Regions from separate parts of the Pseudomonas sp. EA_105y_Pfl2_R69 genome, predicted to be linked through region 2. Evidence: riboswitches for the same ligand, from Rfam matches in the RefSeq annotation. Region 2 holds a riboswitch; the other holds the start of a gene.
What was found. A riboswitch is a leader RNA that binds a small molecule or an ion and turns the genes downstream of it on or off. The one in region 2 is predicted to bind cobalamin.

Region 1 (14,488 bases), on a different contig from region 2:
CTTGCGCTCGCCGGGACGGATCACCAGGGCGCTGAGGTACAGGTCATGGCGTGCCCAGTCCTTGGCAATAGGGATGTCGAAGCTCTTGCCCTCGGCCGGCACCTCGACTTCCTGCCACCACAGCGGCCCTTCGCTGGACTCCACCATCAGGTAGCCCTTGCCCGCGGCAGGCGGGGTGACCGTGACCCGGGCGCTGTCGCCATCGACATAGGCCGGTTTATCCAGCGCCAGTTTGACCTGATCGGGGCGCACCGCGCCGCCATCGGCGTTGTCCTGCCAGCGGTAGCCGGCCCAGAAACGCAGGCTGCTGAGCAGGCCGGTCTGCGCATCGATGACCTCGACGCGGTACGGCCCCCACTCCACAGGGAAGCTGATCTTGGCCGTGCCACCGGCGTCTACCTTGAGGCTTTCCTCGCCCAGGGTGAGGAATTTCTCGTTGTAGTTATGGCTCCAGCCATCGCTCTCGGAGAAGTTCCAGAAGTAATCACGGCGCTCGCGCACCAGGCGCACGGTCAACTGTTCGGCGGCCAGCTTGTTGCCGGCGGCATCGGCCACCAGCACTTCGAACTCGGCCAGGCTGTCGGCGTCCACCTGCTCGCCGTCGAACAGGCCGCGCACACCCGGCAGGCGCTCGGCTGGCCATACCGGCTGGATGATGCGCCGGGTAATCGCCCGGCCGCCGGACTCCTGCAGGCTGGCCTGGAGGATCAGGCGCAGCGGCGATTTGGCACTGTCCCAGCGGCTGTCGATACTCAGCTGGGCCTGGCCCTGCTCGTCCAGACTGGTGTCTTCCAGCTCGATATCCTGGCTCAGCTCCGTCTCGGTGACCGAGCCGAACTGATAGCCCGGCAGGCTCTCCACTGCCTCACGCAGCGGCCGCACATAGAGCTGGCCGCTGAGGCGATTGCCCGCGGCCGGCGCACCGTACAGGTAACGCCCACTGACCCCGAAGTCGGCGGCCTGCGCCGGCTCATAGGGTGTTTCACTGCCCTTGAGTTCCAGGGATAGGCGCTCGGGAAGAAAGTCCTCCACGGAAAACTCGTAGAGCTGCGGCTTGCCGTCGCCGAGGTCGAACAGCAGCTGCCAGCGCCCGGTCGGCGCTTCCTCGGCCAGCTGCAGCTGGTACTGATAGAGCCCGCTGGCATCGGCCTGCCAGACGAACTTGCGGCTGACCTGCTCATCCGGCCGGCGCACCTCGACATTCACCGGCTGGGCGTTGACCGCGCGGCCATCGGCATCGCGCAGCAGGCCGTTGAGCGGCACGCTTTCCCCCGGACGGTAGAGGTCGCGCGGGCCGAACACGAAGAACTGCAGCGGATGGGCCTGAGGCCCGGCGATATCGAACTCGGCCAGATCCAGGGCGGGGCCGTTCAGGCGCAACAGGCTGGTCTGCTCGCCGAGATGGGCCAACAGCACCTCGGCCTTGGCGGCCAGCGGCAATTCGGCGTGCCCGGCCTTGTCGGTCTTGCCCTCGGCCAGCAGCTGGCCCTTGCCATCGAGCAATTCCAGGGTCACGCCGGCCATCGCCTCGCCACCGGCCAGGGCCTGGGTAAACACATCCAGACGGTTGCGGTAGCGGTGGGCGGACAGGCCGATATCGCTCAGGCTAAACAGCGTCGCAGGCTGCGAATAGCTGTAGCTGCCGGCCTCGCGCATCACCGCCAGGTACACCCCGGGCTGCTTGAACGGCTCCAGGCCGGCAATCGGCAGCAGCAGGGTTTCGCGGGTATTGCGCGCGGGATTGAGGTCGAAACGGCCGCCGTACACCAGATCGGCCATGGGCAGCAGCGAACGCGCCTCCCAGGTATCCAGGTTGCTGCTGCGCCCCCACTGGGCGAGAAACTTCGGCAGGGCTTCGGCCTTGATCCGGAAGAACTCGACATTGACCTTGTCGACGTTCAGCGCGATCACCGGCAGGCCCTCGGCCAGGCGCGTGGGCAACAGCGAGCCGCGGCTGGCGAAGCCGACGCTGGCCTGCAGGTCGCGGGTCTGCAGACGGCTGACGTGTTCGCCGGCCAGGGTCGCGCCGGTCAGGGCCTGCAGCCCGGCATCCACGGTCAGCACCAGCTTGCGCTGCGGCTCCAGGTGGCGCAGGCGCACTTCCATCAGGTTGTCGGCAAGCTCCCAGGCCCCGTCGACCTTGCCGCTCTTGCTGTCGACCAGGTGCAGGCGCGAGGCGAGCTTCTGCTCGGGGTCCAGCGGCACCGAGAAGCTGACCGACAGCGTGCTGGCACCCTCCAGCTGTATTTCGGAAACATCCACCACCGTCAGCTCGCGGCCGGCGTAGCGCTCGGCCAGGGCCGCCTTGTCCAGTGGCGGCGCAGCCGCGCCAGTGGCGGCGGGAGCGCTGACGCTGACTTCGGCAGGCTCGGGGGTGGAAGAATCACAGGCGCTGAGCAGGCTCAGGGCAAGTGCCAGAAGCAGTCCTTTCTTCGGCATTGCGGGCTCCAACAGGGTGGTGGGTGCAGCCACACACTATAGTCGAGGCCCCGGCGGCCGACGAGCGGTCCGCCGGTAAAGTCGCGAGCGGCGCACAACTGGCCGCCGCCCGGTGCAGCATTGCGATCAGACCTCAGGCGCAGAGTTCGCGGATCTCGGCGTTGGGCACCAGCCTGAAGAACTCGTCGACCGGCATATGCACCAGGCTTTCATGGTCGCCGGCCTCCAGGTAGATGTCCTGCTGGCCGACCAGCATGGGGTCGATCAGCATGTCCAGGCCATAGAGTTCGCCCAGGGCCGGCACCGCACCGCGCTGACAATCCTTGAACAGCTTGGCCAGCGTCTGCTCGCCGCTCAGCTGCCAGCGCTGCGGGCCCTTGCGGACCTTGCTCAGGTCCAGCTGGCGATTGGCCGGCAGCACGGCCATCAGATAATGCCCGCGGCGATCGTCGAGAATCACCGACTTGGCCATGCGCGCGGCCGGGATGCCCGCCTTGCGGGCGGACTCCAGGCTGGTCGCCGTCATGTCATGCTCGAGCAGCTCGTACTGGCAGTTGGCACGCTGCAGGTTGCGCTCAAGGGTTTGTGCCATATGCATAACTACCTCCTCGACCGCGCAGCGCGCAGTCATTGCCGATGAGTTCAGTTTAGCCAGCCCAGCCCCGAGCAGTGCCCGGCCTCTGCAACCCTTGCTGCTATAACCAGGCCTGCATAGGCGAAAACGCACTATCAGCCCGCTGAAAAACTACCTGCGTTGCCAATACTGCGTTAAAAATGGCCTCAAAATGCTCATTTACAACAGTAAACTGCGCTTTCTCGGCCATTTTTGCCTTGTCTTGGCTGCCTCGCCTACATTTTTCAACGGGCTGCTATCAACCGGGCTGCGCCTATAATCGGCCTTTTTCCGGAGCCCTCATGTCCGCACTGCTCGACGCCTGGCAGCACCAGCCGACCCAGCGCAAGGTCTGGGCCCTGGCCGCGCCGATGATCCTGAGCAACCTGTCGGTGCCGCTGGTGGCCCTGGTCGACAGCGCCGTGGTCGGCCACCTGCCCCATGCCCACCAACTGGCCGCCGTGGCCGTGGGCGGCAGCCTCTATACCCTGCTGACCTGGGCGGTGGGTTTTCTGCGCATGGGCACCACCGGATTCAGCGCCCAGGCCGCCGGACGTGGCGACGGCAGCGCGCTGCGCCAGGTGCTGCTGCAGGGTCTGTTGCTCGGCGGCGGGCTGGCGCTGCTGCTGATCGGCCTGGCGCTGCCCTTGAGCAACGCCGCCCTCGGCCTGATGCAACCCTCCGCCAACCTCGATGCCCTGGCCCGCGACTACCTGCATATCCGCCTGTTCGGCCTGCCGGCGGCCCTGGCGACCTATGCCCTGATCGGCTGGTTGCTCGGCACCCAGAACGCCCGCGGGCCGCTGGCGATTCTGTTGACCACCAACCTGCTCAACGTCGCCCTCGACCTGCTGTTCGTCCTCGGCCTGCACTGGGGCGTGGCGGGCGCGGCCTGGGCCTCGGTGATTGCCGAATGGAGCGCTGCATTGCTCGGCCTGTATCTGGCGCGGCGCGCCCTGCACGGCTATGCCGGGCGGCTCGACTGGGCGGCACTGCGGCGCTGGCTGAACTGGCGACCGCTGCTGGCGGTCAACCGCGACATCTTTATCCGCACCCTGGCGCTGCAGGCGGTGTTCTTTCTGATCACCGTGCAGGGCGCGCGCCTGGGCGATGCCACGGTGGCGGCCAACGCCCTGCTGCTCAACGGCCTGCTGCTCACCGCCCACGCCCTGGATGGCCTGGCCCACGCGGTGGAGGCCCTGTGCGGGCATGCCCTGGGCGCGCGCGACCGCAACGCCCTGCGCCGCAGCCTGATCGTCGCCGGCGGTTGGTCGCTGCTGGCCAGCCTGGGCTTTGCCCTGTTCTTCCTGTTCGGCGGCCATTGGTTTATCGGCCTGCAGACCAATATCGCCGTGGTCCGCGACCAGGCCATCGACTACCTGCCGTACCTGGCCCTGCTGCCGCTGATCGCGGTCAGCAGCTACCTGCTCGACGGCCTGTTTATCGGGGCCACCCGCGCCCGCGAAATGCGCGATGCCATGCTGCTCGCGCTGCTGCTCGCCCTGCCGCTGGCTTGGGCCCTGCAACCGCTGGGCAATCACGGCCTGTGGCTGGCGTTTCTCGCCTTTATGGGGCTGCGCAGCCTGTGCCTGGGTGGCTATGCTTACCGGCTGACCCGGCTCGACCAATGGTTCGCCACCCCCAGCTCCGCCGCAGCCAAGGAAACAGTATGACCAGCGCCCTTATCGCCTATATCCATTACCTGTCGATCTTCGTCCTGTTCGCCCTGCTCGCGATCGAGCACGTGCAGTTCAAGCTGCCGCTGGACCTGCAGCGCGCGCGCAGCCTGATCGTCACCGACCTGGCCTACGGCGTCTTCGCCGGGCTGGTGCTGTTCAGCGGTCTGGCTAGGGTGATCTGGTACGGCAAGGGCCTGGACTACTACCTGGGCAACAGCCTGTTCCACGCCAAGGTCGGCCTGTTTATTTTGGTCGGGCTGATTTCGGCAGGGCCGACCTTTGTCTTTATCAACTGGCGCAATGCCCTCAAGGCCGGCCAGGTCCCCCAGGTCAGTGCGCGCCAGGCACGCTGGGTGATCATGGCGATCCGAGTGGAACTGTTGCTGTTGCTGGCCATCCCACTGTTAGCGGTGCTGATGGCGCGCGGCCATGGCCTGATCGGCTGACAGCCAAGCAGACCTCCAACCCCGTGGGAGGCGCTTTAGCGGCGAGCTTTTCAGGGGGAATGCAGCCCACCACAAGCCCCGCTGATTTGCCCGTACGCGCCTGCTCTGCTAGTGTCGCGCCGGTTCCACTTCCCCGATCTGCCCCGAGATATTCGCCATGGCCGCCCGTAAAAAAGCCGCGCTCGACTTCGAGCAATCCCTGACCGATCTGCAGAACCTGGTCGAGCGTCTGGAAAACGGCGAGCTGTCGCTGGAAGACTCGCTGACCGCCTTCGAGCAGGGCGTACGCCTGACCCGCGACTGCCAGGCCGCCCTGGCCCAGGCCGAACAGAAAGTGCAGATTCTGATGGAGCGCGACGGCGCGCTGGAGGAAGCCCCCTTCGACGCGGATCGACAGGCATGATCGCGGCCTACCAGGCGCACTGCCAGAGCCGTGTCGACGCCGCCCTGGACAGCCTGTTCGGCCAGGAGCAGCCACAGCTGGCGAGGCTCTACCAGGCCATGCGCTACAGCCTGTTCAACGGTGGCAAGCGGGTCCGCCCGCTTTTGGTGTACGCCGCCTGCGAAGCCCTCGGCGGTGATCCCGAGCGGGCCGATGGCGCGGCCTGCGCGGTGGAGCTGATCCACGCCTATTCTCTGGTCCACGACGACCTGCCGGCGATGGACGACGACGACCTGCGCCGCGGCCAGCCGACCACCCACAAGGCCTTCGACGAGGCCTGCGCCATACTCGCCGGCGACGGCCTGCAGACCCTGGCCTTCGAGGTACTGGCCGACGCCCGGCGCAACCCGCAGAACACCCAGCTGCGCCTGAGCATGGTCAGCACCCTGGCCCGCGCCGCCGGTCCGGCCGGGATGGTCGGCGGCCAGGCCATCGACCTCGGCTCGGTGGGCCGCCAGCTCGACCAGAGCGCCCTGGAAATCATGCACCGGCACAAGACCGGCGCATTGATCGAAGCCAGCGTGCAGCTCGGCGCATTGGCCAGCGAACGCGCCGACGAGCACGCCCTCAAAGCCCTGCACAACTACGCCCGCGCCATCGGCCTGGCCTTCCAGGTGCAGGACGATATCCTCGACGTGGAAAGCGACACCGCCACCCTGGGCAAGACCCAGGGCAAGGACCAGGCCCACGACAAACCCACCTACCCGGCCCTGCTCGGCCTCGACGCCGCCAAGGCCTATGCCCTGGAACTGCGCGATCAGGCCCTGCATGCCCTGCGCCCCTTCGACTCGGCCGCCGAGCCGCTGCGCGAACTGGCCTGCTATATCGTCGAACGGCGCAGCTAAGCCAGCGAAATGTCCATCGCGGGCAAGCCCGCTCCTACAACCATTCACGCCCCTGTAGGAGCGGCGGGGACGCCTAGTCCACGCCCGCGATCACTCCGCCCCTTATCACCCATATCAATAGCCCAACCCTTACCCGCTGAGGCTTGGTTTACCTCGCCCGCCGAGCGCCTAAGATGGCTGCAGAATAACAATCTGGAGCCACCATGCCCGCTACGACTGCGCCCTTCGCCGCCCTGCTGATCGCCAACCGTGGCGAAATCGCCATCCGTATCGCCCGCGCCGCCAGTGAACTGGGCATCCGCTCGGTGGCCATCTACGCCGAGGACGACGCCGCTTCCCTGCACCTGCGCCAGGCCGATAGCGCCGTAGCGCTGAATGGCCGTGGTGTGGCGGCTTATCTGGATATGGATCAGCTGATCGAGATTGCCAAGGCCGAGGGCTGCGACGCCGTGCATCCGGGCTATGGCTTTCTCGCGGAAAACGCCGAGTTTGCGCGACGCTGCCAGGCCGCCGGCCTGTGCTTTGTCGGCCCCAGCGTCGAGGTGCTGCAGCTGTTTGGCGACAAGGCCGCAGCGCGAGAGCTGGCCGAGCGCTGCAACGTGCCGTTGGTGGCGGGCATTAATCGGCCGATCAGCCTGGATGAGGCCCATGGCTTTCTCGCCGTGCATGGCGCGGTAATGCTCAAGGCCCTGGCCGGTGGCGGTGGCCGTGGCATGCGCCCGGTCTTTGCCGCGGCCGAACTGGATGAAGCCTTTGCCCGCTGCCAGTCGGAAGCCCTCGCCGCCTTTGGCAACGGAGCGCTGTATATCGAACAGCTGGTGCGCAGCGCTCGGCATATCGAGATTCAGGTACTGGGCGACGCCAGCGGTGCGGTCAGCCATCTATGGGAACGCGACTGCAGCCTGCAGCGCCGCCAGCAGAAGCTGGTGGAAATCGCCCCCAGCCCGGACCTGCCGCCCGCCACCCGCGAACGCATGATCGCCGCCGCGCTCAAGCTGGCCGGCGCGGTGCAGTACCAGGGCCTGGGCACCTTCGAGTTTCTGCTGGATGCCGAGCAGCCCGAGCGCTTCTACTTTATGGAAGCCAACCCGCGCATCCAGGTCGAGCACACCGTCACCGAGCAGGTCACCGGCGTCGACCTGCTGCACACCCAGCTAAAACTGGCCGCCGGCCAGTCGCTGGAGCAACTCGGCCTGACACAAGCGCCGCCGCTCAATGGCTGCGCCGTGCAACTGCGCATCAATCTGGAAAGCATGAGCAGCGACGGCAGCACCCGCCCGGCCGCCGGCACCCTGAGCGCCTACCAGCCGCCCAGCGGCCCAGGGCTGCGGGTGGATGGCTACGGCTACGCCGGCTACCCGGTCAGCCCCAGCTACGACTCGCTGCTGGCCAAACTGATCGCCCATGCGCCGGACTACCCCAGCGCCCTACGCCGCGCCTACCGCGGGCTGTGCGAGTTCCGCCTGGAAGGCGTGGCGAGCAATCTGCACCTGCTGCAGAACCTGCTGCGCCTGCCCCAGGTGGCGAGCTACCAGCTGACCACCCGCTTTGTCGAAAGCCAGCGAGGCGAGCTGCTGGCAGCGCAAACTCAGGCCCATCCGCATCACTTCTTTGCCGCTGCGCAGACCGTCAGCCAGACCGCCGAGCCGGTAGCGGACGCACCGCCAGGCTGCCTGCCGCTGCTGACCCACAGCACCGGCGTGGTGGTCAGCCTGGAAGTGGCCGAAGGCGATGCGGTTGCCGTCGGCCAGAGCATCGCCGTGCTGGAGGCGATGAAGATGGAGTTTGTAGTCACCGCCAGCCACAGCGGCATCGTTCGCCAACTGGCCGTGCAGGTCGGCAGCGCGCTCAATGAAGGCCAGCCACTGCTGTTTATCGAGCCTGCCGAAGTCGACGCCGTCGCCAGCCAGAGCGAACACAGCCTGGACCTCGATCATATCCGCGCGGACCTGGCCGAAGTGCTCGAACGCCACACCATCACCCGTGACGAACGCCGCCCTCAGGCCGTGGCCAAACGGCGCAAGACCGGCCAGCGCACGGTGCGCGAGAACCTGGCGGACTTGCTGGATGACGGCAGCTTCAGCGAGTACGGCGCACTGGCGGTTGCTGCGCAACGGCGTCGGCGCTCGCTGGAGGAGCTGATCGAACAGAGTCCGGCCGACGGCCTGGTGGCCGGTACCGGCACAGTCAACGCCGAGGTGTTCGGCAGCCAGGCGGCGCGCTGCCTGGCCATCGCCTACGACTACACGGTGTTCGCCGGCACCCAGGGGATGATCAACCACAAGAAGACCGACCGCATGCTCGGCCTCGCCGCCCAGTGGCGCTTGCCCCTGGTGCTATTCGCCGAAGGCGGTGGCGGCCGCCCCGGCGATAGCGATTTCGTCGGCGTGGCCGGGCTGGACTGCCATACCTTTGTCGGCATGGCGCGGTTGTCCGGACTGGTTCCGACCGTCGGCATAGTCTCCGGGCGCTGCTTTGCCGGTAACGCCGCCCTGCTCGGCTGCTGCGATGTAATTATCGCCACCGACAACGCGACTATCGGTATGGCCGGCCCGGCGATGATCGAAGGCGGCGGCCTGGGCAGCTTCAAACCGGAGCAGGTCGGTCCGGTCAGCGTGCAGGGGCCGAATGGGGTGATCGATGTGCAAGTGGCCGACGAGGCCGAGGCGGTGCGAGTGGCCAAGCAGTACCTGAGCTACTTTCAGGGCGCACTCAACGACTGGGACTGCGCCGACCAACGCGAGCTGCGCCACTTGATTCCGGAGAACCGCATGCGGGTGTATGACATCCGCCAGGTGATCGACACCCTGGCCGACCGCGACTCGGTGCTGGAACTGCGCCGCCAGTTCGCGCCGGGGCTGATCACCGCCTTTATCCGCATCGAGGGCCAGCCGTTCGGCCTGCTGGCCAATAACCCCGCGCACCTGGGCGGGGCCATCGACGCGCTGGCCGGCGACAAGGCCGCACGTTTTATGCAGCTGTGCGACGCCTTCGATATCCCGCTGCTGTCGCTGTGCGACACCCCCGGCTTTATGGTCGGCCCGGAGGCGGAAAAACAGGCCACGGTGCGCCATGTCTCGCGCATGTTCGTCGCGGCCGCCAGCCTGAGCGTGCCGTTCTTTACCGTGGTGCTGCGCAAGGGCTACGGCCTCGGTGCCCAGGCCATGGCCGCTGGTAGCTTCCACTCGCCGCTGTTTACCATCGCCTGGCCCAGCGCCGAGTTTGGTGCCATGGGTCTGGAAGGTGCGGTGCGCCTGGGCTTTGCCAAGGAGCTGGCGGCCATCGAAGAACCCGCCGCGCGCCAGCAGCTGTTCGACAAGCTGGTGGCCAAGGCCTACCAGAACGGCAAGGGCATCAATATGGCCAGCTTTCTCGAGATCGATGCGGTGATCGACCCAGTGGAAACCCGCGCCTGGCTGCTCCGTGGCCTCAACGCCACACCCAGGCCGGCAGCGCGTGAAGGCAAAAAGCGCTCAATTGACACCTGGTAATCCGCAGGATGCCGGCCGGACCGAACCATGTTTGGGCAGTTTCTGGCGCTTCGGGTAAACTGCCGCATCTTTTATACCTATAACGATCTGCCTGATGCCGACGACCTTCCACGAGATTCCCCGTGAGCGCCCGCTGACGCCCCTTCTAGACCGTGCCAACACGCCGGACGAGCTACGCCGCCTGGGCGAAGCCGAGCTGGAAACCTTGGCCGACGAGTTGCGCCAGTACCTGCTGTATACGGTTGGGCAGACCGGCGGGCATTTCGGCGCGGGCCTCGGCGTGATCGAGCTGACCGTGGCCCTGCATTACGTCTTCGACACCCCGGATGACCGTCTGGTCTGGGATGTCGGCCATCAGGCCTATCCGCACAAGATTCTCACCGGCCGCCGCGAACAGATGGGCAGCCTGCGGCAGAAGGACGGCATCGCCGCCTTCCCGCGCCGCTCGGAAAGCGCGTACGACACCTTTGGCGTCGGCCACTCCAGCACCAGCATCAGCGCAGCGTTAGGCATGGCCATCGCCGCCAAGCTGCAGAACAGCAAGCGCAAGGCGGTAGCCGTGATCGGCGATGGTGCCTTGACCGCCGGCATGGCCTTCGAGGCCCTGAATCACGCCAGCGACGTCAACGCCAATATGCTGGTGATCCTCAACGACAACGACATGTCGATCTCGAAGAACGTTGGCGGCCTGTCCAACTACCTGGCCAAGATCCTCTCCAGCCGCACCTACGCCAGCATGCGCGAGGGCAGCAAGAAAATCCTCTCGCGCCTGCCAGGTGCCTGGGAGATTGCGCGCAAGACCGAGGAACACGCCAAGGGCATGCTGGTGCCCGGCACCCTGTTCGAGGAACTGGGCTGGAACTATATCGGCCCGATCGACGGCCACGACCTGCCGACCCTGCTCGCCACCCTGCGCAATATGCGTGACCTGGAGGGCCCGCAATTCCTCCATGTGGTGACCAAGAAGGGCAAGGGCTTCGCCCCGGCCGAGATCGACCCGATTGGCTATCACGCGATCACCAAGCTGGAGGCGATCAACGCGCCAGCAGCGCAACCCAAACAAGCCTCTGGGCCGAAATACTCCAGCGTATTCGGCCAGTGGCTATGCGATATGGCCGCGCAGGACCCGCGCCTGGTCGGCATTACCCCAGCGATGAAGGAAGGCTCGGACCTGGTGGCCTTTAGCGAGCGCTATCCCGAGCGCTATCTCGACGTCGCCATCGCCGAGCAGCACGCCGTGACCCTCGCCGCCGGCATGGCCTGCGACGGTGCCAAACCGGTGGTGGCGATCTATTCGACCTTTCTGCAGCGCGCCTATGACCAGCTGATTCACGACGTGGCCGTGCAGCACCTTGATGTGCTGTTCGCCATCGACCGTGCCGGCCTGGTCGGCGAAGACGGCCCGACCCACGCCGGTAGCTTCGACCTGTCCTACCTGCGCTGCATCCCCGGCATGCTGGTGATGACCCCGAGCGATGAAAACGAACTGCGCCGCATGCTCAGCACCGGCCACCTGTTCGACGGCCCGGCGGCGGTGCGCTACCCGCGCGGCAGCGGCCCTAACGCGACTATCGAACCGGGCCTGCAGCCACTGGAAATCGGCAAGGGCATCGTCCGCCGTCAGGGCCGCCAAGTGGCTCTGCTGGTGTTCGGCGTACAGCTGAGTGAGGCGCTTAAGGTCGGTGACAGTCTGGATGCGACGGTCGTGGATATGCGCTTTGTCAAACCCCTGGACGAGCCCCTGGTACGCCAGCTGGCCGCCAACCACGAATTGCTGGTCACGATCGAAGAGAACAGCATCATGGGCGGTGCCGGTAGTGCGGTCGGCGAGTTCCTCGCCCGCGAGAATATCCTCAAGCCGCTGCTGCAGCTGGGCCTGCCGGACTATTACGTCGAGCACGCCAAGCCGAGCCAGATGCTCGCCGAGTGCGGCCTGGACGCTACCGGCATCGACGCGGCAGTGCGCCAACGCCTGGCCGACCTGATAGGCGACAATCAGTAGCAAGCCAGCCGTCAGAGCGCATTGCTTTACCCTCCGCACCGGCTTAAGGTGCGCGACGTTTTATCTGTCCGAGGTCGCTGCCAAACCAGCAGCGTGAAAAGGGAAGCAGGTGCGCCGCTGTCGACTCGACAGCCGCAAGGCCTGCGCTGCCCCCGCAACGGTAACCGACAGCGCGCAAGCGCAGCCTTTCTCAAAGACCACTGGGTTCGCCTGGGAAGGTGAGAAAGGCAGTCGGCAGCCCGGAGACCTGCCTCGGCGTGAAGTGACTGGTGTTGCGGAGGGCATCACCGTCAAGCGCTGGCTAACGCCTCCCTGCCCGGTGCTTGTCCCTGCCCTCCTCGAAAGTTTTTCTGTCTTTTGAGGATTCTTCAATGAAATTGTCCCGTCTTGCCCTGGCTGTGGCGCTGCTGCCGCTGGCGGCCCATGCCGATCAGGCCAGCAGCCACGCCGACTCACTCGAGTTGCAACCCTTGATCGTAACCTCCGGGCGGCAAGCCGAATCGGTCCGGCAGGCGACGGCTGCAACCACGCTGTTTACCCGCAAGGACATCGAGCGCCTGCAAGTGCGCAGCGTGGCGGAGCTACTCGAGCGCGTCCCAGGCGTCAGCGTCAGCCGTACCGGCGGCGCGGGTAGCCAGACCGGCCTGTTTATGCGCGGCACCTCGACCGCACAAACCCTGGTACTGGTAGACGGCCAGCGTATTTCCGCCGCCTCCAGCGGCACCAGCAGCCTGGAATTTCTCAGCCCGGAGCAGATCGAGCGGGTAGAAGTGGTGCGTGGCGCACGCTCGGCGCTCTATGGCTCGGATGCCATCGGCGGGGTTGTGCAGATTTTCACCCGTCAAGGCAGCGGCGACGGACTCAAGCCCTACGTTCGCCTTGGCGTCGGCAGCAACCAGACCTTCGAGCGTAGCCTTGGCCTGTCCGGCGGCGACGGGCAAACCCGCTTCAACCTGGGTGCAGCACTCGATGAAACCCAGGGCATCGATGCCACACGCGACAATTTCGGTGCCAATGGCGATGACGATGCCTACCGCAATAAATCGCTGAGCCTGAACGTATCGCACCAATTCAATGACGACCTGAAGATAGGCTTCAGCGCCCTCGACCAGCGCGGCCAGTCCGAGTTCGAGGACATCTTCAGTACCTCGCTGCCCACCACCGACTTCCAGCTCAGCAGCCTGTCCAGCTATATCGACGCCAACCTCGGCGAAGCCTGGAACAGTCGCCTGGAAATCGGTCACAGCGAAGACAAGCGTGATACCGGCAACGATCAGCCACACGCCAGCGCCGACGCGTTCTACAGCTTCAACACCTACCGTGACTCGGTCAACTGGGTGAATACCCTGACCCTCAATGAGCGCCATCAGCTGCTGCTGGGTGCCGATTGGTATGAAGATCGAGTGACGGGTAGCGAGAACTTTACTGAGGACTCGCGCTGGAATCAGGCGGCATTTATTCAGCACCGCTACAGCGCCGAGCATTTCTCAACCGAACTGGGCCTGCGCCATGACAAGAACCAACAGTTCGGCAGTGAGAACAGCTGGAACGCCGCGCTGACGGTACCGTTCAACACTGCCAATGACCTGATCCTGTCCTACAGCGAAGGCTTCCGCGCACCGACCTTCAACGACCTGTACTACCCGGACTTCTGTTTCAGCGGCTTTTGCTTCCCTAGCGCCAATCCGGACCTCGAGCCGGAAACGTCCAAAAGCTACGAAGCCCAATGGCGCAGCCGCTACAGCGAAACCGGCGCACTGGAGCTATCGCTGTACCGCATCGATCTGCAGGACGCGATTGTTCTCGACCAGAACTTTATCCCGCAGAACGTCCAGACCGCTCGCATAAATGGCTTCGAGGCCGCGCTCAAGCAAGAGCTGTTCGGCTGGCAGGGCAACCTGGCACTCGCCCTGATCGACCCGCGGGATCGCGACACGGGCCACACCCTCGCCCGCCGCGCCAAACGCACGCTGAGCCTGGACCTGGATCGCCAGTTCGGTGAGTTTGCCGTGGGTACCAGCTGGCGCGCAGTCAGTGGTCGCTATGACGATGCCGACAACACACGTGAGTTGGGTGGTTACGGCCTGCTCAACCTGCGCGGCAAATGGCAAGCCAGCGAGGAAGTGGCCTTCGACCTGAAACTGAACAATCTCTTCGACAAGGACTATGCCGAGGCGACCTACAGCACAGCCAACGGACGCTTCGGCTACAACACCGAAGGCCGCACCGCGCTGTTTGCCGTGACCTGGACGCCTCAGCTTTGAACCGTCAGCTAGGCGCTCAATAGACTGAACCCAAGAAAAGCCCCGCCGTAACGCGGGGCTTTTTCTCAGTGCGCCTTGCTCAATACCTCACACAGACGCTCGAGCGCCCCCAGCATCTGAAAGCTCGGCCGTTCCAGGCCGGCATCCGGCACCAGCCACAGCTGTTCGCGCTCAACCGCGGCGACGCCCGGCCAGCTGCGCCAGGCCTCCAGCTGCCCCTGCACACCGGCCAGGATCACCTCGGGATTGCGCTCAAGCACCGCCTCC
Region 2 (14,488 bases):
GTTGCCGCGGTGATGCTGTTCGCCGCTGGCGGCATTCTCTATTCGGTGTTCCAGGATATCGCCCCGCAGGCCAAGCTGAACAAGCATTGGGCACCGTCGCTCGGTGCGTTGCTGGGCTTCATGCTCGGTATCGTCGGGCATATGCTGACTGGGGGCTGAGGCGCGACTGCTGTATCGTGCGCTACCCGATCGCCTCCACTGCCCGACGAGACCGCCATGAAGCGCTTTGTATTGCTCGACACCGCCCCGATTCCCGATGGTTCGGGAGCGCTTTGCCTGTTCGAATATGGCGAGGATTTTGTGATCAAGATCGCCGGCGGCGATGGCGGTCAGTTGATGAACACCCGCATGCACGGCTCGGAAGACGCCCTGGCGGCGATTCCCTGCAAGAAGGTCGCCGGGCGGCCGGATTCACGGGTGCTGATCGGCGGTCTGGGCATGGGTTTCACCCTGGCGGCGGCCTTGCAGAACCTCGGCAAGACCGCCGAGGTCGAGGTCGCCGAACTGGTGCCCGGGGTGGTGGAGTGGAATCGCGGCCCGCTGGGCGCGAAGGCCGGTTATCCGCTGCTCGACCCGCGTACCCGGGTAATTCAGGACGATGTGGCCAACTGCCTGAAGAACGCCGGGCAGCGCTACGACGCGATTATGCTGGATGTCGACAACGGCCCCGAGGGGCTGACCCAGAAGCGCAATAGCTGGCTGTATTCGGCGCAGGGGTTGCAGCATTGCCACCAGGCGCTACGGCCCAAAGGCGTGCTCGCGGTATGGTCGGCCAGCGCCGACCGGCAGTTCTCCGACAAGGTGCGCAAGGCCGGTTTCAAGGTCGAGGAAGTGCAGGTCTACGCCCACGGCAACAAAGGCACCCGGCATACCATCTGGATCGCCGAGAAGATCAAGTAAAGGTCCATGAGCGATCTGTTGCAGAGGTTTCTCGATTGTTGCCAAGCGGTGCTGCGCGGCGATGCGCAGGTGCTGGAACAACTGCGCGCCCAAGGCTTCAGCTGTGAGCCGGGCCATTGGACGTTCGGCCTGGCCGAACTGCACCGTTATTTGGATGCGGGGCAGGGCATGGCTTATCGGCTGTGGCTCAAGCAGTTGTACGCCAGCGATATCAACACGCGCCTGCGTGAACTGGGCGGCGAAATCGCCATAGTCGACAACCGCGGCAAGGTCGACGCAAGCCTGTATGGCCTGCGTCGGTTACCGTGCGCTGAACCCCGTAGCCCGGATGAAATCCGGCGGTGATGTGCGGGGCTTTACATCTTCCCGTATTGCATCCGTGCTACAGAAAGCGCTCACCGGCCTGTTCAGCTCGCCTGTTGCCCACGGCTGAACAGCCAGGCGCTGATCAGGCCGAGAGCGGCCCAGAACAGCGCATTGACCAGCAGCGAGGTAAAGATAAAGTGCTGGCTCAGGGCTGTCGGGACCAGGCTTTCATGCACTTCGGGCTGCGGTGCACCGACCAGGTAGGGCAGGGGCAGCAACAGCAGGCCGAGGACGCGCAGCCACCACTGCCCGCCGAACGCCAGCAGGGCCAGACCTGCGGCGGTGCTGGCGGCCGTGCCGACCCACCAGTATTGGCGCAACGTCAGCTCGGCTGCGGCGGTGCCCGGCAGTTCCGGCGGCAGGCCGATAGCCGGTGCCAGGCTGAAGGTGGCAAAACCTGCCAGGCCCCAGAGCAGTCCCTGCCAGGTACGGCCCGGCGCGCGCAGGCTGTAGAGGCCGGCGAGCATCAGGGCGAAGCCTACCGCCACCACCAGATTGCTCAGTCCGGTGAACAGGGTGCGCTGTGCGCCATCCTGGGGTGCCCAGGCGTCCGCGTCATGATGATGATCATGGGCCGCATTGGCGGCATGGCTGTGTTCGGCTACCGGCTCGGCGCTTTCATAGGTTTCCGCCTCGAGAATCAACGGTGTGACCCATAGGCTCTGCATCAGGGTCAGCAGTAGCGCGGCCAGCAGCCCCGCAAAACCTGCGGTTTGAGCGATTCGCTTGATCATTGTCGAATCCTCAGTGGCAGGGGAAAGCGGCGCTGTGGCGGGCGTCGTGGGCAGCGTTATGCAGGACTTCCATCGGCGCGAAGCCGGCGCAGAAGATCAGCGCGGCACCGAGCAGGCAGCTGCCGATGGCGAGGATCAGGCGTTGGGACAGGGGCAGGGCAAGCGCGGGGCTGGCGGACAGCGTGCTGGTGGACATGTTTGAACCTTCCTGGGAGTCGAAAAACGGCCACGCGAGGAAGGGAAGCAGCACAAAAGCGGGCGAGCGCGGACAGCGGAACGAACCCGATTTCGGCGCGCCCCGCCCACCGCGGGTTGCCAAACAGGTTTCAGGCCGGTCTCCGGGCTTGCGACGACTGTCGGTTGGACAGTGGAGGTCGGCCTTCCCATGTCCTAGGACACAGTGGCGATGACGACCTTGCGTACGCTTACCGTTGCGGGGGCAGCGCCGGACTCGCTCGACCTTGCGGATCGAACCCACCGGCTTCCCGTTTCACCTCGCGCCATGACGCGAGACACCTGAAACAGCCCGCTAGCTGACCATGATGCGCGAAGTCCGTCAACCGCGGCGAATTGCCGGAAGGTGCCGACTGCGCTACCCTGCCGGCCAACGAACAGGTGCCCCGTGCGCAATCGCGCTACGGGCTGAAACGGGAAGTCCGGTGACCTCTGGGAGTAATCCCTTGAGTATTCCGGCGCAGCCCCCGCTGCTGTAGAACCTGACGAAGCCGCCACACGCCACTGGGCCAACCGCCCGGGAAGGCGCGGACTTCGGATGAAGGTGAGCCAGAAGACCGGCCTGATCGAAACAAGGTGCGTACCCCGGGGTGTGGGTGGTTGCCGGTGCTGTTGCATGCCCGCGTTTCGGGCGGTCTTCCCTCAGTAGTCGTCATCAAGGGTTCGATGCCTGTGCATCGCGCCAGCTCCCCGCGGTTGCGCTCGATCCGTCGCCCTGCGCGATGGTTTTTATGCGGCTGCGGAGTGCGACCCATGATCGATGATGAGAAAAAACAGCGCCATGCCGAGCGCATGCAGCGCAAGAAAGCCGTGGTCGATGCCGGGATCGAAAGAGCCCAGGAAGAGCGCGGCATAGTCGTGCTGATCACCGGCAACGGCAAAGGCAAGACCACCTCGGCCTTCGGCACCCTGTATCGCGCCCTGGGCTATGGCCATCAGGTCGGCGTGGTGCAATTTATCAAGGGCACCCAGGCCTCCGGCGAGGTCACCTATCTGCGGCAGAACGCCGCGCAGGTCGCCTACCACGCCATGGCCACCGGTTTTACCTGGGACACGCAGAACTGGGACGCCGACAAGGCCGCCGCGGACGAGGCCTGGGTGCATGCCGCACGCATGCTCGCGGACCCCAGTCTGAACCTGGTGCTGCTCGATGAGCTGACCTACATGCTCAAGTACAACTACCTGGATGCGGACATGGTGATCGAGACGATCCGCGCCCGGCCGGCCGGCCAGAGCGTGATCGTCACCGGCCGTGCGGCCAAGCCCGAGCTGATCGAACTGGCCGATACGGTCAGCGAAATTCGCGACGTCAAACACGCCTACAACGCCGGCGTCAAAGCCCAGGCCGGCATCGATTTTTGATGCCCCGCGTGCGCGTCCTGCCGCTGCTGTTGCTGCTGTGTGCCCCGCTGGCCGGGGCCGGGGCCGCGGCCTTGCCGACCGTGGTCTCGACCAATCTCTGCGCCGATATGCTGGCGTTGAGCCTGGCCGCGCCCGCGCAGCTGCTCTCGGTGTCGCGCAAGAGCCAGGACCCGCGGATTTCCTCGATGGCCGAACAGGCCCGGGAGTTTCCAGCCAACGACGCCACGGCGGAAGAAATCATCGCCCTGCACCCGGATATCGTCCTCGCCTCGCGGCGCTGGCAGGCGCATAACCAGGCCGAATTGCTCAAGCGTCACGGCATCAAGACGCTGGTGGTGCCTTACCCGACCACCTGGCCGCAGATATTCGACAGCACCAATTGGGTCGCCGGGCAGATCGGCCGTGAGGCCGCCGGCAACGAACTGGTTGCCGATGTGCAGGCCCGCCTGGCGCGTTTGCAGCAGCGCCCGCGGCCGCTCAGCGCGCTTTATCTGCGCGCCAACGGCGGCAGCGCCGGGGCCAATACCTATGTCGATACGGTGTTCCAGGCGGTGGGCTTGCGCAATCACCTGGCCAGCCTCGGCCGTTCCGGCTGGAGCCGCTATGCCCTCGAAGACCTGGTCGACAGCCCGCCGGACGTCTTCGTCAGCGCCGATATGCTGATCGACAACGGCTACGCTAAATCCGCCTATTCACGCCATCAGCGCCTGCAACAGCTGATGGCCACGCGTCCGGTGCTGAGCATCAGCGGTAACCGTTGGGGCTGCAGCGACTGGCAGTTGATCCACGCCGCCGAAGAGCTGGCCGCGCAGCTGGATGCCCTGAGCCTGGCCAGCAGGCCGTTGAAAAACGTAGGCGAGGCAGCCGAGGCTAGGCAAAAACAGGCGAGGAAGCGGAGTTTACGGGTTGTAAATGAGCATTCCGAGCCTGTTTTTAACGACGCATCGGCAATGCAGGTAGTTTTTCAACAGCCTGCTAGCGAGGCGCAGCCATGAGTCGGATTGCCCCGAGCCTGCTCAATCTGCTGCTGATGCTGGCCTTGCTAACGCTGTTGCTGCTGTCGCTAAGCATCGGTTCGGTGCCGCTGGCCCTCGGCGATATCGGCCGCGCGCTGCTGTCCTCGGCGGCGACCGGTGCGGACCTGGCCGATGTGCGGGTGCAGCAGCAGGTCATCGTCAACGAGATCCGTTTGCCGCGGGTGTTGCTGGCGATCCTTGTCGGCATGTCGCTCGGCGCGGCTGGCGCGGCGCTGCAAGGCTTGCTGCGCAACCCGCTGGCCGAACCGGGATTGCTCGGGGTCAGCTCCAGCGCCAGCCTGGGCGCGGTGCTCTGCCTGTATTACGGCCTGAGCGGGTTGAGCGCCTGGCTGGTGCCGCTGTCGGCGATGGGCTGCGCGGCCCTGACCACCCTGGTGCTCTATGCCATCGCCCGGCGCAGCGCGAGCAACCTGACCCTGATTCTCTGCGGCGTTGCGCTGTCGTCGCTGGCCGCGGCGCTGACCTCGCTGGCGATCAACCTGGCACCCAATCCCACCGACGTGCAGGACATCGTGCTGTGGCTGATGGGCTCGCTGAGCGACCGCAGCTTCGCCGATATCCGCCTGTGCCTGCCGTTTATCGCCGCCGGCCTGTTGTTGCTGTTCGCCTGCGGCCCGCAACTCGATGCCCTGACCCTCGGCGAAGACGAGGCCAGCAGCCTCGGCGTCAACCTGCCGCGCCTGCGCGTGCAGATCATCGTCGGCACCGCCTTGTGCGTCGGTGCCAGCGTCGCGGTGACCGGGGCTATCGGCTTTATCGGCCTGGTGGTGCCGCACCTGCTGCGCAAGTGGGTCGCCTACCATCCCTCGCGCCTGCTGCTGAGCAGCGCCCTCGGCGGCGCGGTGTTGCTGCTGGCGGCGGATATCCTGCTGCGCCTGGTCAGCGGCGAGCAGGAGCTGATGCTCGGCGTGGTCACGGCGATGATCGGCGCGCCGTTCTTTCTGCTGCTGGTGCTGCGCCAGCGACTGGCATCGCCATGCTGAGCCTGAATGAAGTCTGCGTCGAAATCGACGGCCGCCGTCTGGTCGAGCGGGTCTCGCTGGACCTGCGCGCCGGCGAACTGCTCGGCCTGATCGGGCCCAACGGTGCCGGCAAGAGCAGCTTGCTCAAGGCCCTGGCTCACTTGCTGCCGTATCAGGGCGAGATTCGCCTGGATGGCGAGCTGCTGAGCAGCCTGTCGCCGCGCGAGCGCGCCCTGCGCTGCGCGTACCTGGGTCAGGGCGACCAGAGCAGTTGGCCGCTGCACCTGCGCGACTATGTCGCCCTCGGCCGCCTGCCGCACCGCGGCAACTGGGGCCTTACGCAGCGCCTGCGCAGCGACGACCAGGCGGCTATCGATCAGGCCCTGGCGCAGATGCGTCTGGGCGAACTGGCGCAGCGGCGTTTCGATCAGCTGTCCGGCGGCGAGCGCGCCCGCGCGCGGCTGGCCCGCGCCCTGGCGGTCGGCAGCCCGCTGTTGCTGGCGGACGAACCGGTGGCGGCGCTCGATCCCTTCCACCAATTGAACGTGATGCAACTGCTGCGCGAGCAATGCGCCCAGGGCAAGGCGGCGCTGGTAGTGCTGCATGACCTGACGCTGGCCAGCCGCTTCTGCGACCGCATCCTGCTGCTCGACCAGGGCCGGGTGGTCGAGTGCGGCACCACCCGCCAGGTGCTGACGCCAAAGAACCTGCAGCAGGTCTACCAAGTCCAGGCGATGCTCGGCGAGCACCAGGAGCAGCGCTTCGTACTGCCCTGGGCCTGCCGCCCGCAAACCCCGCAATCTCAGGGCGCGCAACCTCAAGACTTCAAATTTCAGGAGCAACCATGACCACCACGCTGCTGCTCTGCGAAACCTGCGGCCAGGATGCCGACATGCCCAGCGCCACGCGCAAGGGCGAATTGTTCGCCGCCGAGGTCGAGGGGCTGTTGCAGGCGCAATTGGCCGCCGGCGCGCCGCCCCTGACGATCAAGCGCACGCGCTGCCTGATGGCCTGCCAGCGGCACTGCACCGCCGTGCTGCAAGCGCCCGGCAAGATCGCCTATGTGCTCGGCGACTTTCAGCCCGAGCGCGAGGCGGCCGAGGCGCTGCTCGATTACAGCCGCAAGTATCAGCAGTCGGACACCGGTCAGGTGCCGTTTCGTACCTGGCCGGCCGGCATCAAAGGCAAGTTTGTCGCACGCATTCCGCCGCTCGAATAAGAGGATGTTTACAAACTACTACGCTCGGTCATGCGGCGTTGAACTCAGCCTCAAAATGCTCATGTACAACTCGTACACTCCGCTTTTTCGGCTGATTTCGCCTTGCCTGACCATCGCTCGCTACGTTTGTAAACACCCTCTACGCGCGGCTCATTTCATATCAATTGGAGCAGTCCCATGTTGGCCAAAATCCCCGTCACTATCGTCACCGGCTTTCTCGGAAGCGGTAAGACCACGCTGCTGCGGCATATTCTCGAGAACGCCAACGGCCGGCGTATCGCGGTGATCGTCAACGAGTTCGGCGAGCTGGGCATCGACGGCGAAATCCTCCGCGGTTGCGGCATCGGCTGCGACGAGGACGGCCAGGAGGCGGCCGGCCAGCTCTATGAGCTGTCCAACGGTTGCCTGTGCTGCACCGTGCAGGAGGAGTTCTATCCGGTGATGCGCGAGCTGATCGAGCGCCGCGGCGAGCTCGACCATATCCTTATCGAAACCTCCGGCCTGGCGCTGCCCAAGCCGCTGGTGCAGGCCTTCAACTGGCCGGAAATCAAGAATGCCTGCACCGTCGATGCGGTGGTGACCCTGGTCGACGTGCCTGCTACAGCCGCCGGTCTGTTCGCCGCCAACCCCCAGGCGGTCGACGACCAGCGCCGCGCCGATCCCAATCTGGACCACGAATCGCCGCTGCACGAGCTGTTCGAAGACCAGCTGTTGGCCGCCGACCTGGTGGTGCTGAGCAAGACCGATCTGGTCGAGCCGGCAGCTGTCGAGCAGGTTATCGCCCTGGTACGCGAGGAGTTGCCGGCCCAGGTCAAGGTACTGGCCAGCGACCGTGGCCGCCTCGATCTCGATCTGATCCTCGGTCTGTCCCATGCCTCGGAAGAGAGCATCCACCTGCGCGAAAGCCATCATGACCATGGCGACGATGAGGAACACGATCACGACCATGACCAGTTCGAGTCGGTGGTGGTCAAGCTGCCTCGGGTCGATCGAGAGCGCCTGCTGGCCTGCCTGCAAGAGCTGGTCGAACAGCACAGAATCTTCCGCATCAAGGGCTTCGTCGCCCTGGCGGACAAGCCGATGCGCCTGGTGGTGCATGGCGTTGGCCAGCGTTTCGACAGCTACTTCGACCGCCGCTGGCAGGCCGAGGAAACGCCGAGCACTCACCTGGTGTTGATCGGTCAGGAGCTGGATGCCGAGGTGCTGACCCGCGCCCTGCAAGCCGCCGCGATCGAGGCCTGACCCATGCACATGTTGTCGGCGCTGCCCGGTGGGTATATCGACGAAAGCGGGGCGACCATCACCGTGGTCGAGCAGGACCCGGCGGATATCGTCATCCTCAGCGCCGCCGACACCACCCTGGCGTTGCTGGCCGCCGCCTACCCGCAGGCGCAGCCCGGCTGCGAAGCGGTCGCCTACCCCTCGGTACGGCTGACCAACCTGCTGCACTTGCGGCAGAACGCGTCCATCGACCTGTATCTGGATCAGGTGCTGCAACACGCCAAAGTCGTAGTCATCGACCACCTGGGCGGTGAAAGTTACTGGCCCTACGGCACCGAGCAGGTGGTGGCGCTGTGTCGGCGCAAGGGTATCGCCCTGGCGATGTTCTCCGGCGACATGCAGGAGGATCCCAACCTGATCGGCCAGAGTACGGTGGAAGCGGACTGCTGCCATACGCTTTGGCGCTACCTGCGCGAGGGCGGCGCGGCCAATGCCGGCGAGTTGTACCGCTTTATCGGTGCGCGCTTCTTCGACCTGCCCATGCCCGCGCGGCCACCGCGGCCCTTGCCGCCGGTAGCGGTGTTCCATCCGCAGCAGGCCGATGCCTCGGCCGACAGCTGGCGCGAGCAGTGGGTAGCAGGCGCGCCCTGCGTGCTGGTGCTGTTCTATCGGGCGCATCTGCAGGCGGGCAACACCCAGGTGTTCGCCGAGCTGTGTACGGGGTTACTGGCCGAGGGCCTGAATCCGTTGCCCGTCGCGCTGCTCTCGCTGAAGGACGGCTTGTGTCTGCAGACCCTGCGCGAGCTGTGTGCTGAGCATGAAGTCGCGCTGATTCTCAACACCACGGCGTTTTCCCAGTCGGCGATGGACGATCCCGGCGATCACGCTCTGGCCGGCGATATTCCGGTGCTGCAACTGATCCTCTCCGGCGGTAACGAGCAGAGCTGGCGCGCCGATCCCCAGGGCCTGCAACCGCGGGATATGGCCATGCATGTGGCGCTGCCGGAAGTGGACGGGCGCATTATCAGCCGGGCGATCAGCTTCAAGGGCCTCGGCCAGCGCTGCGAACTGACCCAGAGCGATGTGGTGCAGTACCAGGCGTTGGCCGACCGTATCGCCTTCGTCAGCCAACTGGCGCGGCGTTGGTGCCGGCTGCGCAGTCTGGCCAATCCGGACAAGCGTCTGGCCCTGGTGCTGGCCAACTATCCGACCCGCGAGGGCCGCCTGGGCAATGGCGTCGGTCTGGATACCCCGGCCTCGGTGATCGAGATTCTCCGCCGCCTGCATCAGCAGGGCTACGGCGTCGACGACATTCCCGCCGATGGCGATGCGCTGATGCGTCTGCTCAAGGAGGGCGTGACCAACGACCCCGAACAATGGGCGCTACGCCCGGCGCGGCAGAGCCTGGCGTTGGCCGACTACCTGGCATTTTTCGCCACGCTGCCCCAGGCCAACCGCGAGGCCATCAGCGAACGTTGGGGCGCTCCTGAGCAGGACCCGATGCTGCGCCAGGGCCGTTTTATGATCGCCGGCGTGCGCTTGGGCCAGGTGTTTGTCGGTATCCAGCCGGCGCGCGGCTACCAGCTTGACCAGAAGGCCAACTACCACGACCCGGACCTGGTGCCGCCGCATTTCTACCTGGCCTTCTACCTGTGGTTGCGCCAGAGCTGGGCCAGCGACGCCATCGTTCACGTCGGCAAGCACGGCAACCTGGAATGGCTGCCGGGCAAGAGCGTGGCGCTCAGCGAGCAGTGCTGGCCGGAGCTGATCTTCGGCCCCATGCCCCATCTGTATCCCTTTATCGTCAACGACCCGGGCGAGGGCACCCAGGCCAAGCGCCGCGCCCAGGCGGTGATCATCGACCACCTGATGCCGCCGCTGACCCGCGCCGAAAGCTACGGGCCAACCCGCGATCTGGAACGCCTGGTCGACGAATTCTACGAGGCGCTAAGCCTCGACCCGCGCCGCGCCGCCTTGTTGCGCAAGCAGATACTCGCGTTGATCGTGCAGCACAACCTGCACGCCGACCTGGGCCTGGAAGCGCCCGCCGACGAGGAGCAGGAGCAACTGCTGCTTAACCGCACCGACAGCTACCTCTGTGAACTCAAGGAAAGCCAGATCCGCGACGGTCTGCATGTGTTCGGCCGGTCGCCGCAGGGGCGCCTGCAACGCGACACCCTGCTGGCCCTGGCCCGTCATGGCGTCGGCGACGGTCTGGGCAGCAATGCCAGCCTGGTGCGCGCGCTGGCGCAGGATCTGCTGGCGGATGCCAGCTTCGATCCGCTGGACGCCGATTGGGCGCTGCCCTGGCAGGGCGCGCGACCCGCAGCGCTGGCGGCGGTAAGTGAAAGGCCCTGGCGCACCCTCGGCGACTGCCGCGAGCGACTCGAACTGCTGGCCTTGCAGCTGCTGGAGCAGGGCATGGCGGATGCCGACTGGCCGCGCACGCGCCGGGTGCTGCAACGGGTCGAGGGTGATCTGCGACCACGCCTGATCGCCTGTGGCGAGCAGGAGCTGTACCAGCTGTGTCGCGGCCTGGCCGGGCGTTTCGTGCCGCCGGGGCCGAGTGGCGCGCCGTCGCGCGGGCGACCGGACGTGCTGCCGACCGGGCGCAACTTCTTCTCGGTGGACACGCGGATGATCCCCACGCCGACCGCCTGGGCTCTGGGGCAGAAATCCGCGGCGCTGCTGGTCGAACGTTTCGTTCAGGACAACGGCGACTACCCGCGCAGCATCGGCCTGTCGGTGTGGGGCACGGCGACCATGCGCACCGGCGGCGACGATATCGCCCAGGCCTTCGCCCTGCTCGGCGTGCGGCCGAAGTGGGCCGACGGCAGCCACAGGGTCAGTGATTTCGAGGTGCTGCCGGCCAAGCGCCTGGACCGCCCGCGGGTCGACGTGACCCTGCGCGTCTCGGGTTTCTTTCGCGATGCCTTCGCCAATGTCATGCAGATGTTCGATGCCGCGGTGCAGCGGGTCGCCGAGCTGGACGAGCCGGAAGAGGTCAACCCGATCCGCGCGCGCATCCTGCGCGAAAGCGCCGAGCTGCAGGCCCAGGGCCTGGACGCGCAGAGCGCGCGGCAGCAGGCCGGTTTTCGCGTGTTCGGTGCCAAACCGGGTGCCTATGGTGCCGGCCTGCAGGGCCTGATCGATTCGCGCGACTGGCAGGACGACAGCGACCTGGCCCGCGCCTACCTCAACTGGGGCGGCTACGCGTACGGGCAGAAGGTCTACGGCGAGGACCGCCGCGATACCTTCGCCCAGCGCCTGACGCAGATCCAGGCCGTGGTGCAGAACCAGGACAACCGCGAACACGACCTGCTCGACTCCGACGACTATTACCAGTTTCAGGGCGGCATGAGCGCCGCAGTGCGGCACTACAGCGGCCAGCAGCCGAGCCTGCTGTTCGGTGATCACAGCAACCCGCAGGCACCGCGCATCCGTTCCCTGGCCGAGGAAATCAGCCGGGTGATGCGCGCGCGGGTGAGCAATCCCAAATGGATCGACGGGGTCAAACGCCACGGCTACAAGGGCGCGTTCGAGATGGCCGCGACCGTGGATTATCTGTTCGCCTTCGACGCCACCACCGGCGTAGTGCGCGACGATCAGTACGCCAGCGTCACCGATGCCTACCTGGGCGACCCGGCGACCCGCGAGTTTCTCCAGCAACACAACCCCGACGCCTTGCTGGAAATCAGCGAGCGTCTGCTCGAAGCGATCCAGCGCGGCCTGTGGCAGTCACCGGGCGACTACCGCGAGCAGATCGAACAGCACCTTCTGGCCGCCGAACAGCACTTGGAATAAGCCGATGACCACCAGCAATCGCCCGCATTTCCCGTTCTCCGCCGTGCATGGCCAGCCGCAGTTGCAACTGGCGCTGCTGCTCGCGGCCATCGACCCGCAGATCGGCGGGGTGCTGATCGAGGGCCCGCGCGGCACCGCCAAATCCACCAGCGCGCGCGCCTTGGCCGATCTGTTGCCGAGTGGGCGTTTCATCAATCTGCCGCTGGGTAGCAGCGAGGAGCAACTGGTCGGCTCGCTGGATATCCAGGCCGCCTTGCAGGAGGGCAGTGTGCAGTTCAAGCCCGGCCTGCTGGCCCGCGCCGATGGCGGCGTGCTCTATGTCGACGAGGTCAACCTGCTCGCCGATGGGCTGGTCGACCTGCTGCTCGACGTATGTGCCAGCGGGATCAATCGCATCGAACGCGACGGCATTTCCCATCAGCACGACGCGCGCATCACCCTGGTCGGCACCATGAACCCGGAGGAGGGCGAGTTGCGCCCGCAGCTGCTGGATCGCTTCGGCCTGTTCGTGCGCCTCGACCCGCAGATCGACGCCACCACCCGCGAGCGCATCGTCCGCAGTCGCCTGCAGTTCGACCGCGACCCGCTGGGCTTTGTCGAGGCGCAACGCGACGAGCAGCAGCGATTGAGCGAGCGTCTGGAGCAGGCGCGGGCGACGGTCGCACGCCTGGAATTCAGCGATGCGCTGCACCGTCAGGTCAGCGCGCTGTGCTACGCCGCCGGGGTGGAAGGGGTGCGCGCCGATCTGGTGTTGCTGCGCGCCGCCTGCGCCCACGCCGCCTGGCAACAGCGCGATGAGATAGGCGCGGCGGATGTCGAGGCGGTGGCCGAGCTGGTGCTGGCGCATAGACGCAAGAATCCGCCAGATGCGCCGCAGTCATCCGCCCAGGATAATTCGGGCGGCGCTGCCGCAAATGATCAGCCTCCGTCCGATGGCGGCAGCGCTTGGGGCGAGATGCCGCCGCAGGCCGTGCCGACCAAGATCCTCGCCGGGGCGAGGCCGCTGCCGCTAAAAAAGCCCTGAGCCAACGGCCTGCGAGCGGGCCGCTGGCGGGGAAGGGGGAGCGGGCGGGACGAGTGCGGACGACGGGCACGGCAGAGAGCCAACGCATTCACTGGCCGCGCACCTTGCTGAACAAGAAGGCCGCGCCGCTGCTGGCAGAGCATCTGAGCTTCTATCGACAAGCGAGCGAGAGCGGTCTGCTGCATTGTCTGTTGCTCGACTGCTCCGGCTCCATGCTCAAGCGCAGCAACCTGGCATTGGCCAAGGGCCTGCTGCTGCGCTGGACCGAGCAGATCTACCGGCAGCGCGGCGAGCTGGCGGTGATCGCCTTCGCCGGCAACCAGGCGCGGCTGCTGCAATCCCCGCAAAAGGCCGTGCCCTACAACGACACCTGGATAGCCTCGATAGGCGGTGGCGGCGGTTCACCGGCGGTCAGCGCGGTGCAGTTGGCCGAGCAGACCCTGGCCAAGGTACGCAAATCCGCACCGGGCAAGCAGATCGGCTTGTGGCTGCTTAGCGACGGCCGCTTCAGCCAACTGCCCGCGCGCCCGCGGCATGCCGATTTCTGTGTGGTGGTGGATTTCGAAAACCAGCCGCTGCCGCTGGGCCGCGCCGTACAGATCGCCCGGCTATGGGGAGCCGAGCATGTGCGCGCGGTGGATCTGCTTGGCGAGCAGTAGGGCTGCGACCTCGTAGGGTGGATGACGCTTTTTTCATCCACCATCGCAGTGGGTGGATGGGGGAAGCGTCAGCTACGCGCCCCGATCCACCCTACTTAGCCACCAAAGCCTCAATGCATGCGGACTCGGCTGCCGTTAGCGAATCTTCAGCTTGCCGATACGGTCGTTATCCAGAGTGCCGAAATACAGGTAATCGCCCACCGGCTTGACCGAGGTGATCATGCGCAGATGCTCGCCGCTGCTGTCGTGCAGGCTCTGGGTGATCTGGCCTTGCTCATTGAGAGCGATGGCGAAGCCGTAGCGCTCCGCCTTGGGCCAGAACGCCCGTGGCAGCTTGGCCAGCTGCGCCTTCGCCCAGGGGGAGCGGTGCAGCAGGTCGGCGTCGGCCTTGCGCGGGGTCGGCAGGGCGACCCAGAAGGTGCCGTTGCCGTCGCCCTGCAGGTTGTCCGGCAGGCCCGGCAGGTTGTCGATAAACACATCGTGCGTGCCGGCTTTCTCGCCGCTCAGCCAGTAGCGGGTGATGCGGTAGCGGTAGGTTTCGTTGACCAGCACGAAGTCCTCGGCCGCCGACAGCGCCACGCCGTTGGCGAAATACAGGTCCTTGAGCAGTACCTTGGTTTGTTTGGTCGCCGGGTCGTAGCTGAGCAGGCGGCCATGGGGGCGGGCTTCGAGCAGGTCGAGCAGGTAGTCCGGTTGTTCGAAGCGTGAGGAGGCATCGCTGAAATAGATGGTGCCGTCGCGGGCGATATCCAGATCGTCGGTGAACTTGAACGGCACACCTTCGGCCTCGGTCGTCAGCACCTCGATCTTGCCTTGGGGGGCGATGCGCAGCAGGCCCCTGTAGGCATCGGCGACGATCAGCGCGCCGTCGGCCGCGAAATCCATGCCCAGCGGCCGGCCTTGGGTGTCGACGAAGGTCTCGACCTTGCCATCGGAACCAATGCGCACGATGCGTCCGTCATGCAG

Region 1: linked by a shared signal. The riboswitch ahead of AACY13_RS09685 (TonB-dependent receptor domain-containing protein) and the one ahead of AACY13_RS21200 (CbtB domain-containing protein) in region 2 are both predicted to bind cobalamin.

The regions. Positions count from the first base shown of each region.
Region 1 is NZ_CAXAOO010000003.1:69,534-84,021, reverse strand. It holds gene AACY13_RS09725 (alpha-2-macroglobulin family protein) at 1-2,439, opposite strand, end outside; gene AACY13_RS09720 (aminoacyl-tRNA deacylase) at 2,573-3,037, opposite strand; gene AACY13_RS09715 (MATE family efflux transporter) at 3,355-4,725, shown strand; gene AACY13_RS09710 (DUF2214 family protein) at 4,722-5,177, shown strand; gene AACY13_RS09705 (exodeoxyribonuclease VII small subunit) at 5,335-5,580, shown strand; gene ispA ((2E,6E)-farnesyl diphosphate synthase) at 5,577-6,464, shown strand; gene AACY13_RS09695 (carboxyl transferase domain-containing protein) at 6,668-9,955, shown strand; gene dxs (1-deoxy-D-xylulose-5-phosphate synthase) at 10,050-11,957, shown strand; cobalamin riboswitch at 12,012-12,226, shown strand; gene AACY13_RS09685 (TonB-dependent receptor domain-containing protein) at 12,329-14,221, shown strand; gene AACY13_RS09680 (helical backbone metal receptor) at 14,287-14,488, opposite strand, start outside.
Region 2 is NZ_CAXAOO010000009.1:161,218-175,705, forward strand. It holds gene AACY13_RS21180 (ZIP family metal transporter) at 1-159, shown strand, start outside; gene AACY13_RS21185 (spermidine synthase) at 217-900, shown strand; gene AACY13_RS21190 (hypothetical protein) at 907-1,245, shown strand; gene AACY13_RS21195 (CbtA family protein) at 1,308-2,000, opposite strand; gene AACY13_RS21200 (CbtB domain-containing protein) at 2,011-2,196, opposite strand; cobalamin riboswitch at 2,313-2,535, opposite strand; cobalamin riboswitch at 2,597-2,814, shown strand; gene cobO (cob(I)yrinic acid a,c-diamide adenosyltransferase) at 2,988-3,596, shown strand; gene AACY13_RS21210 (ABC transporter substrate-binding protein) at 3,596-4,591, shown strand; gene AACY13_RS21215 (FecCD family ABC transporter permease) at 4,588-5,616, shown strand; gene AACY13_RS21220 (ABC transporter ATP-binding protein) at 5,610-6,443, shown strand; gene AACY13_RS21225 (DUF1636 domain-containing protein) at 6,440-6,814, shown strand; gene cobW (cobalamin biosynthesis protein CobW) at 6,992-8,056, shown strand; gene cobN (cobaltochelatase subunit CobN) at 8,060-11,839, shown strand; gene AACY13_RS21240 (ATP-binding protein) at 11,844-12,863, shown strand; gene AACY13_RS21245 (vWA domain-containing protein) at 12,968-13,522, shown strand; gene AACY13_RS21250 (SMP-30/gluconolactonase/LRE family protein) at 13,658-14,488, opposite strand, start outside.